One region of the Paraburkholderia sp. MM5477-R1 genome, then DNA from elsewhere that is predicted to be linked to it. Evidence: riboswitches for the same ligand, from Rfam matches in the RefSeq annotation. Region 1 holds a riboswitch; each other region holds the start of a gene.
The links. A riboswitch is a leader RNA that binds a small molecule or an ion and turns the genes downstream of it on or off. The one in region 1 is predicted to bind cobalamin.

Region 1 (3,273 bases):
GTGCTGGAGTCCTGCGCCGTTGCCGCCAGCAGCGCACACGGCTCGCACACACCGTCGACGCCGAGATGCGCGTGTGCCGCCGCCGACGGCGACGCGACCGGCACCGCGGCGATCTGCTCGCGGCTGAACAGTTGCAGCGGCAGCTGATGACGTGAGCAGAATTCGAGCAGACCGGCTTCGTTGGCTTTGGTGTCGATCGTCGCGATCGCGCGGATCTGCTCGAAGGCATTCGATCCGAGTGCTGCGCGGACGGCGGCTTCGATCTCAGCGGCTTCGCTGTGCAAGCGGCAACCGATGCCGACGCTCAGCGTTTTGATCGCGCGTCCGAGTCCGTGTCGTGTCGCGCTCGCTGCCAGTTCGTGAGCAACGCCGGCGTCGCGTTTGGCCGCATCACGCGCCAGCGCGAGCGACGCCACACCGCCGATCACGACGATCGCCGGCGAGCCGAGCCCCGCACGCGCCACCGCCTCGGCGAACTCGCGAAGCGGCGCGAGCACATGACGCTGCTCAGGCCGCGTCGCCGACTCGATCGCCGCGCACGGCGTGTCGGCGGACATGCCGGCCGCGAGCAATGCGCGGGCGATCTCGCCGAGCCGGCGCATGCCCATATAGATCACCAGCGTCATGCGCGTCGCGGCGAGCGCGGCCCAGTCCGGTTCGCCACTGCCGCCGGCGCCGTGGCCGGTGACGAACACGACGCCCTGCGCGTGATCACGATGCGTGACCGCGATACCGAGCGCCGCGGGCGCCGCGATGCCGGCCGTGATGCCGTTGATCACGTCGACTTCGATACCCGCGGCCTGTAGCGCCTGCAACTCTTCGCCGCCGCGGCCGAACACGAACGGATCGCCGCCCTTGAGCCGCGCGACGCTGCGCCCCGCGCGCAGATGCCCGAGCATTTGCGCGACGATGTCGGCTTGCGGCGTCGACGGATGGCCGCCGCGCTTGCCGACGTACACGACTTGCGCGTCGGTGCGCGCGAACTGCAGCACGTCGGGATTCACCAGATCGTCGACGAGCACGACATCGGCCTGCGCGAGCGCACGGGTGGCCTTCAGCGTGATCAGTTCGACGTCGCCGGGACCGGCGCCGATCAGCCAGGCGCGCGTCATCGCGGCGTGCATGGCGCGCGCCATGCGGTGATGGAAGAAGAGACGCGGCGTGCGACAGCGCGCGCGGCGGTGAATATAGAGGTCATGCGGAACTGCGAATCCGGGCACGCGCGATGCCGCGCTGCTACGCCTTCACATCCGTTCCCCGCGGATTCCGGCGGCCGGCGGCGCCGCGTGATGCACGGATGCAATGCGGCACCGCCTCCGCGTCTGGCCGGTATCCGGGCTGGCGGCCTCATGCGCTTCGCCTTCCCGTCCCGGTTTGTGGATTCGCGGGACAGTGGCATCAAAAAACGCATGCGCGGCACGGCGGAATCGAAGGCGAATCGAATCGCGCGCCGCAGGTCGCTTACCGTTGCGGGGACAGCACAGGTTGAACGCGCGAGGCGCTGCCTGTTTCCCGTTTAACTGCACACGCGAGCGCATGTGCGGGCACCAAACGCGCGCATACGATAGCACATGGCGCCTTGCCGGATAAGCCTCGGCGGCGCTTTCCGGCTCGCTGCGTTGCTTGACTGCGCAAGGCCGCGGGCCTACACTCGCACGCACTTTGGGTGCTCGCGTGCGCGCTCGTGCGCATGCAGTTAAACGGGAAACAGGGAGCCACCTGCTCTGGAGCGGCTAACCTGTGCTGTCCCCGCAACGGTAAGCGAAAAGCGGTTCCGGCTTGATAGCCGGGCACCGCAGTGCCGGCTTCGATGTCCTCGCGCAAGCTCGCGTGGACATTTCACCACTGGACGAGAAACCACTCGGCCGGGAAGGGGAAGCGGCGCTTTCGCCAGCCCGGATACCGGCCCAAAGAAGCAGAACGACCGCCGCGGGGATGCGGCGGCGCGTTCATGACCTCAGTTCCGCTTTCTGTATTTCCGTTGTCGCGGCAATGCCGTCGTTCGTCCCCGTGTCTGGTGATCGCTGGTACTTCTGCGCGTGCTTCATTCGCTCCATTCGCCAGCCGACGCGGACCCACGCGCGGACTTTCCGGCATACCGATCAACGCCAAGGGATGGACCTCACGATGCAAACTCAATTGCGCAAGATCCCCGTCACGATCGTCACGGGCTTTCTCGGCAGCGGCAAAACCACGCTGCTGCGGCACATTCTTCAGCATGCGGGCGGCAAGCGCATTGCGGTGATCGTCAACGAGTTCGGCGAGCTCGGCATCGACGGCGAAATCCTCAGAGGCTGCGGCATCGGTTGCGATGAAAACGGCGTCGAGACCGAAGGGCAATTGTATGAACTCGCGAACGGTTGTTTGTGCTGCACCGTGCAGGAAGAATTTTTCCCGGTGATGGAAAAGCTCGCGGAGCGCCGCGATGAACTCGATCACGTGCTGATCGAAACGTCGGGCCTGGCGTTGCCGAAGCCGCTCGTGCAGGCGTTCAACTGGCCGCAAATCCGCAACGGCTTCACGGTCGACGCGGTGGTGACGGTGGTGGACGGCCCGGCCGCCGCGAGCGGCCAGTTCGCCGATAACCCGCTCGCCGTCGATGCGCAGCGCAAGGCCGATCCGAATCTCGATCACGAGTCGCCGCTGCACGAGTTGTTCGAAGACCAGTTGTCGGCGGCCGATCTGGTGATTCTGAACAAGACCGATCTGATCGACGACGCGCGGCAGCACGAGGTCGAAGCCGCGATCCGCGCGGAGATTGCGCCGCAGGTGAAGATCGTGCGCGCGCAGCAGGGGCGGCTCGACCTGCATACGCTGCTGGGCCTCGAAGCGGCGTCGGAAGAGACGATCCACCTGCGTCATGACCACCACGGTTCCGCCGACGACCCCAATCACCACCACGATGAATTCGATTCGGTCGTCGTGCAGGCATCCGTACCGTCGCGCGACGCGGCGCTCGCCGCCTTGCAGGCGCTCGTCGAAACCCACACGATTTACCGTGTCAAAGGCTTCGCGGCACTGCAGGGCGCGGCGATGCGTCTCGTGATCCAGGGCGTGGGCCGGCGCTTCGAGAGCTACTTCGACCGGCGCTGGCAAGCGGGTGAAAATGGCGACGGCGCGTTGAGCCGCTTCGTGCTGATCGGCGCAGACCTCGACCAACACGCGATGCAACAGGCGTTCGACGCGGCGCTCGGCGCGACGTCGAACGCGACGGCATAAACAGGCGCCCCAGCATGCATCTGCTGCGCACGACGCCGGGCGGCTTCGTCGACG
Region 2 (3,273 bases), on a different contig from region 1:
CCGAAGCAGGAAATCGACGGTCTTGCCAGCCTTGTCCACAGCGCGATACAAGTACTTCCACTGGCCGCGCACCTTGACGTAGGTTTCATCCATCCTCCAGCTCTTGCCAACCGGACGTTTGTGTTTGCGAAAGGCTTTCTCGAACAACGGTACGAGCTTGATGACCCAACGATGCACGCTCGAATGGTCGACCTCGAAGCCGCGCTCGGCCATCATCTCCTCAAGATCACGCAGGCTAAGCGAATAGGCCACATACCACCGCACGCATAGCAGGATCACGTCCAGCGGGTAATGCAGTCGCTTCAGCACCTTGGTGATTCCCGGCGGCAACGTCTTACGCGGCGTCTTGCCCGTCATAGCCATTCTGGTCGTATCAATTTGGGTCGATCAATTTTACCTGATCGCCTTAGCGCGACAGAGCCCCGGCTTGGTGCGTCAGCGAACGGCAGAAGATGGCCGACCACCGCCCGACGTAGAACCGGCGGAGTCGCCCGGCCTTGATCGGTCACGTCGGGCAGGAGTCGACCCTCAGCAGTCATTTATCCGCGAAGAAGGAGCGGCCGAAGCCCAACCATAACAATACATTCAGAGCACAAAGACCCAAGCCGTCGTGGTGGGCCGTAATTCGGGCTTCGATGCGGGTGCGCGCCTCAATCGGCTGGTGTCAGAAGCGCATCCGTTCAATGCCCAATGCCCGGCACGTTCAGGCTCTTCCGGATCGCCATTGTCGCGCGAGTGATCGCTGGTTGTCGAAGCCGTGGACAGGTTCTCAGCCAGTATCCGCGCTTCGCACTCCACCATACGGCTCCGATCGTCCGCACTCTTACCTCGGACCGTCGATGCGTCTGAACCAATCTTGATCAGCCGAGATTGACGGGCAAATCGTCGTAGCGCCTGAGCTTGTAGAACAGTACAGAAGCCAACCAGCTGACGACGAAGATGCCAATCACCGCGTAGCCGAGCAAGCCAAAATTGTCCGACGCGGCGCCGACGATATCCCAGAAGCCACCCTTCACATCCAGCTTGTCGGCGATCAGTGCCAGCGCTTCGATGCCGCCGATCAACACGGCCACGACCACCGACACGAACGTGATGGTGATGTTGTAGTAGAGCTTGCGAACCGGCTTCATGAACGCCCAGCCATAGGCGCCGAGCATCAGTACGCCGTCGATAGTATCGATCAGGCACATGCCAGCGGTAAAAAGCGCCGGAAAAATCAGAATCGTCGCGAGCGACATGCCGTTGGCCGCCTGAGCGGCTGAAATGCCGAATAGCGCGACTTCCGTGGCGGTATCGAAGCCCAGCCCGAACAGGAAGCCGATCGGATACATATGCCAGCTACGCGAGACGAGCCGGAACAGCGGACGAAAGATTCGCGACAGAAAACCGCGCCTGTTGAGCAGCATGTCGAGATCTTCCTCGACCAGGCGCTCGCCGCGTTGGACACGCCGGAAAGTCTTCACGACCGATACGAGAATCATCACGTTCACGATTGCCAGCACCAGCAGGAAGCCTGCTGAAACGGAGGTGCTGATTACGCTGCCGATCGCTTTCATGCCTTCGAAGCGCGCTTTCAGCGTAACCGCTGCGAAAGCAACGGCAATCGACAGCGCGATGACGATCGTCGAATGACCCAGCGAAAAGAAAAACCCCACGGCAACCGGCCGTTTTCCGCCCTGCATCAGTTTGCGCGTCGTATTGTCGATCGCTGCAATGTGGTCGGCGTCGACCGCGTGACGCGAGCCGAACGTGTAGGCAAGCAACGCGGTACCGATCAGGGCGGACCGGCCATGAAGTGCGGTCAGTGCCCAGATCCAGATGCCGATATTGGCTGCAATGAGCAGTGACAAGATTCCGATGACCTTGCCGCGTAGCGCATGCGGACCGTCGTCGAAAAGATGTGAAAGATAGCGCCGTTGCATGAATTCCTCGCATGCCAGTTGAACCTCCCGATACGGGCGGCTTGGGCCGGGCGCGTTTGCATCCCGGGCGTGGCAGGTCTCCTGGCTCACGCGTCATCGTCCGGCGTCGCCTTCCCGGTTGCCCAGTGGCTTCATGGCGTCGGACTTCGCGCTCACAGTTGCGGGCACAGCTATGGCCTTGGCAGTCGCCTCACCATATTCCCTATTAATGCCTTGCGGCAGCCATCGCATCGCCGATTATCGCGCAGAACTGGCGCGGACAGCTTCCCTCACCGGCATCCTGAGCAGGCGCTGGTGACGAAGGCGCGGGCACGGCTCGCAGTTCAGGTGCGCGGCGCGGGATTCGCCGGTCGACCGCAGCCATGCAAGGACAGGGACGAAGAGCACCGTAGCGGCCAGCATGGCGCCCACATTCAGATGGAACGTCGCACGCGTCAACCGATCGACAGCACGCATACATTGCTCCGGTCGAAATTTGGGGTTTGTGCGGCGCCCGCCGGGTGTTTCAATCGGACCGCGCGCCGAACGAAGGGCAGCTCAGTGATCCATTGTTGCAGGACTTTTCGTCTCGCACTCGGCCTTCACCTGCTCGCCGTCGCTGAATGTGAAGGAGAACGGAATCGACATCCCCACCTTGAGCGGCTTTTTCGGCTGTTCCAGCATCACGTGGTATCCGCCCGGTGTGAACGACAGCGTGCCGTTCACAGGCACGGTTGCCTTATGGACCATCACCATTTTAGACGTGCTGCCGTTGCTCTGCGTCTGGTGAAGCATCGCCATGCCGTACGCGTCAGTTTGCACGGCGGTCAGGTCGATCGGCTTCCCGCTCATGTTCATGACGCTGAAATAGCCGCCCGATGGTAAATCGCCCGGCAGCAGGCGTATCCAGCAGTCCGAAACCATCACGGATGCGGGAGCCGCTGCAGCACCTGCCGCGCAACCGCAAAGCGCGGCAAACAGAATGAATTTGAGTGTGGGCTTCATGTTGATCTCCTGGGTTCAGGGTTGCACTGCGTCTTCAGTCCGCCAGCGGCTGGAGCGGGCGGCCAGATAGCATGCGGTCGGCCAGCCAGACCGCGATGAGCGTGACGCCCATCAATGGAAACACCGCACCGAGCAGCACGAGCGCGAGCTTCCAGCCGCGCATTGACGCAATGGCGCGATCACGTCCGGGCGCCCCAAGCGTGCCCGCCGGTCGGCGTTTCCACCACATCACACAGCCAGTGAAGGCAAGCGTCGCGAGGCCGAGCGAGAGCCCCGCGCAAACGATCTGGTTGGCGAGGCCGAAGTAGCGACCCATGTGCAGCGACGTGCCGTATGACACCGCCTTTCCCACCGCGCCGTAATCACC
Region 3 (3,273 bases), on a different contig from region 1:
TCGTACCGCGCGCGCAGCAGCGCCGCATTCGCCTCGACCGACCAGCCGCCGCCCAGCCGCAGCGCGCCCGACCATTCGACGCCGCGCGACGACTGCCGGCCGACCTGCTCGCTCAGATCCGGGTTCAGCGGATCGGTGCTCACGAGGTTACGTTTCACGATCTGGTACACCGCGAAGGTCCAGGAGCCGCGGCCGCCGAGCACTTCCTGCTTGACACCCGCCTCCCACTGCTGACCGGTCGACAGCGTGAACTGACTGTTCGATTGCGACAGCGTGATCAGCGAACTGACACCGTCGGTGCCGGTGGTGTACTGTCCATACACGGACAGCGTCGGCGTAAGCGCGAACACAAGGCCCGTGCGCCATCCGGTATGGGCGAACGTCCTGTCGAACGACGCCGCCGCAGTCGTGGCAGTCGCGAACGTGTCGCGATGGAAGTCGATATGGTCGTAACGCAGGCCACTCACCCACGCGAGCCGGTCGGTCAGCTCGAACCGGTCCTCTGCAAAAAGGGACGCCTGATGCGTGACGGTGCGAAACGCGGGCACGGTCGAATCGGGACTGTCGAACACGCCCGGATCGAAACCGGATGCCGGCACGATCGACGAGCCGCCGTATGGTGAATTGCTTGTATCGACAAACGAGATCACATTGAAGTCCGCGCCGACGACCAGCCGGTTCTGATGGCCCCATGCATGCCCGTCGATCGTCGTGTCGAGCTGGTCACCGATCTGCCGCTGATGATGGAGGATCTCGATGTAATCGCTGCGCAACACATCGCCATCCGGTTGCAGGGCGTAGCTCTCGCTATCGTGCCAATGGCGGTTTGTCAGCAAATAATAGAGCTGGTTGCGCACCGTGATGCCAGGCATGGCGTGCCACTTCGCGTTCAGCCGCGTCCACTGGTCGTAATAGGAGATCGCGGAATCGGCGACGTTGTAGTTCTGGTACCGGAACGCCGGATTGAGCGCACCGTCGAGCACCGGAATCCCGAAATAGCGTGCCGGCTTCTGGCGCCCGTAGTCGTAGTCGAGTGTGAATGACAAGGTCGGATCGACGTCGAGGCGCAATGCGCCACCGAGCGCCGTGGTATGCGAATCGCCGCGCGGTACCCAGCCGTTCGAGCGGTCATCGCTCACGTAAAAGCGGTATGACAGCATGGGCCCGAGCGCGCCCGTCGTATCGAGCGCCACGCGCTTCTCGCCATAGGCGCCCGCGCCGAGCTGGACCGTGGTCGCGTAGTCGCGCTGCGGCGCCTTTGGCACGACGTTGATCACGCCGCCGATGCCACCCTCGCCATAGAGCACCGACGCCGGACCGCGCAGCACCTCAATCCGGTCGACCGACCACGTATCGAACGGAAAGGTCACCGTGCCTGCGCCAGGATACATGCGCGTGCCGTCATAGAGCGTCGTGATCGACTCCGGCCCGCTGAAGCCGCGCACCGACACCGAAGTGCCGCCATTGCCGGGTGCCGCGCGTCGGTGGCAAAGCCGGCCGCACGCGTAATGGCCTCGTTGACCGTGGTGTCGCCGCGCACCTGAATCTGCTCACCGGTGAGCGTCTCGACGCTCGCCGGCGTATCGAGGCTCGACAGTCCAAGCCGGCTGCCGGTACGGATCGGCGTGCTCAGGTCCGGTGTATCCGTATGGCCCGATGCCTGGACCTTAACAGCCGGCAGCGTCTGTGCCGGCTCCTGCGCAGATTGCCTGCTCTCTGCCGCCGGGCCGCTGCCGTCATCAGCAAACGCGGATGACGCGCCGATCAGCCACGCGCAGCCGAGCATCCCCGCTGTGAGCTGACGTCTGCGGCGTCGCTGCGCTCGCGACGGCGAAAGGATCGAGGTTTTCTTCATTGTCCTGCTCTCTTTTCTTTTTTCTCTGGCGCTACCGTATCCGGTGCGCCTGTTTTTTATGCGCTCGACACACGTGCCGATCCACCGTGTCATCGACGCAGTGAAACACCCGCACGATTGCCGGAAACACGAACCAGGCATGCCGTGCTGACCGGCGACACTTACCGGGTCAACACAGACGACCGGAGAAAAAGAGGAAGCAACGGGCAGCCGATGCCCGGTGGACACTGAGGATGCAGGTCATGACGGTTCTCCTGGGGTTTCGCGCCCCATGACAGGTGAAGGAAGACAAGGCCCAGGTCTGACTCCCGGTTTCAGGAAACCGGTCACAGTGGCGCGACCGCGCTGGATTTGCACCAGCTTCCGGGCTTTGCGTGCGCAATTCTAATCGATCGCACACTCAATTCCCCCGCGCCCCGGCCTGGCTACCGCATGCCTGCACGTGCAGGCTGCCCGCTTTATGTCGGGGTCATCGCGCCAGCGGTCGGATCGCCCGCGATTCCGGCAGAACGATACCTAACCCGCATCGTAAACGCAACATAGTTGCGATAATTAGAAAAGGGAACGCTATACTTGAGTCTGCTTCACCGCATACATTCCTGCATTCATGCCCCGCCTGATCCAGATCCGACGCAGTCCCATCCATGGCAAGGGTGTCTTTGCCCTTGCCGACATTCCGCGCGGCTTGCGCATCATCGAATACAGGGGGGCGCGCATTACCCACGCGGCAGCACGACGCCAGCATCCCGTCAACGCCGAAGACCCGTTCCACACCTTTCTGTTTGCGCTGAGTGACGGACGCTACTGCATTGATGCGGGCACCGGCGGGAACGCCGCCCGCTGGATCAATCATCGTTGCGCACCGAACTGCGAGGCGGTTGAAGACTACGACCGCCAGGGGATCCTGCGCGTGTACCTCCATGCGAAACGCCTGATCCGCGCAGGCGAGGAACTGAGCTTCGACTACAGCCTTCAGTTCGATCATCCCGCCACTGAGGAAGACCGTCGCAACTACCTGTGCCGCTGCCGCTCATGGAACTGCCGCCGTACGATGCTGGCGACGGTTGAGGTGGACGGCATCGCCACGCCCCGGAAACTTTGTCGATGAACAGGAGCGCAAACCGGGACCCTACACGACGGCAGGTCATCACGTCGTACGTCGATACGTTCGCCGCACTGCTGCGCGAGCCGATAACACTTCCGGACATCTCACAGAGCACAGCGACGCCGAGGAGCGTGGACCGCACGCGGCCGCTTGCGCTGATTGTTTCGCCCCACCCCGATGATGAATGCCTGACCGGCGGACTTGCGCTCAGACTGCAGCAGGAAGCAGGCTTTGAGGTACTGAACATCGCCGCTACACTAGGCAGTAATCCGGGCCGCCGCAGTGAACGATGGAACGAGCTGTGCCATGCCTG

Region 2: it holds a riboswitch for cobalamin, as region 1 does, so the genes downstream of both, OKW35_RS02675 (HoxN/HupN/NixA family nickel/cobalt transporter) here and cobA (uroporphyrinogen-III C-methyltransferase) in region 1, are expected to answer to the same signal.
Region 3: it holds a riboswitch for cobalamin, as region 1 does, so the genes downstream of both, OKW35_RS14485 (TonB-dependent receptor) here and cobA (uroporphyrinogen-III C-methyltransferase) in region 1, are expected to answer to the same signal.

Annotation. Positions count from the first base shown of each region.
Region 1 is NZ_JBNDMC010000008.1:7,221-10,493, reverse strand. Features, by position in the region: gene OKW35_RS41830 (cobalamin biosynthesis protein) at 1-296, opposite strand, end outside; partial or broken gene cobA (uroporphyrinogen-III C-methyltransferase) at 372-1,112, opposite strand; cobalamin riboswitch at 1,308-1,567, opposite strand; cobalamin riboswitch at 1,648-1,925, shown strand; gene cobW (cobalamin biosynthesis protein CobW) at 2,128-3,219, shown strand; gene cobN (cobaltochelatase subunit CobN) at 3,234-3,273, shown strand, end outside.
Region 2 is NZ_JBNDMC010000001.1:544,569-547,841, forward strand. Features, by position in the region: one part of gene OKW35_RS02670 (IS6 family transposase) at 1-363, opposite strand, end outside; gene OKW35_RS02675 (HoxN/HupN/NixA family nickel/cobalt transporter) at 861-1,922, opposite strand; cobalamin riboswitch at 1,977-2,164, opposite strand; gene OKW35_RS02680 (copper chaperone PCu(A)C) at 2,460-2,906, opposite strand; gene OKW35_RS02685 (PepSY-associated TM helix domain-containing protein) at 2,941-3,273, opposite strand, start outside.
Region 3 is NZ_JBNDMC010000005.1:465,024-468,296, forward strand. Features, by position in the region: partial or broken gene OKW35_RS14485 (TonB-dependent receptor) at 1-1,786, opposite strand, end outside; adenosylcobalamin (AdoCbl) riboswitch at 2,100-2,244, opposite strand; gene OKW35_RS14490 (SET domain-containing protein) at 2,463-2,963, shown strand; gene OKW35_RS14495 (PIG-L deacetylase family protein) at 2,960-3,273, shown strand, end outside.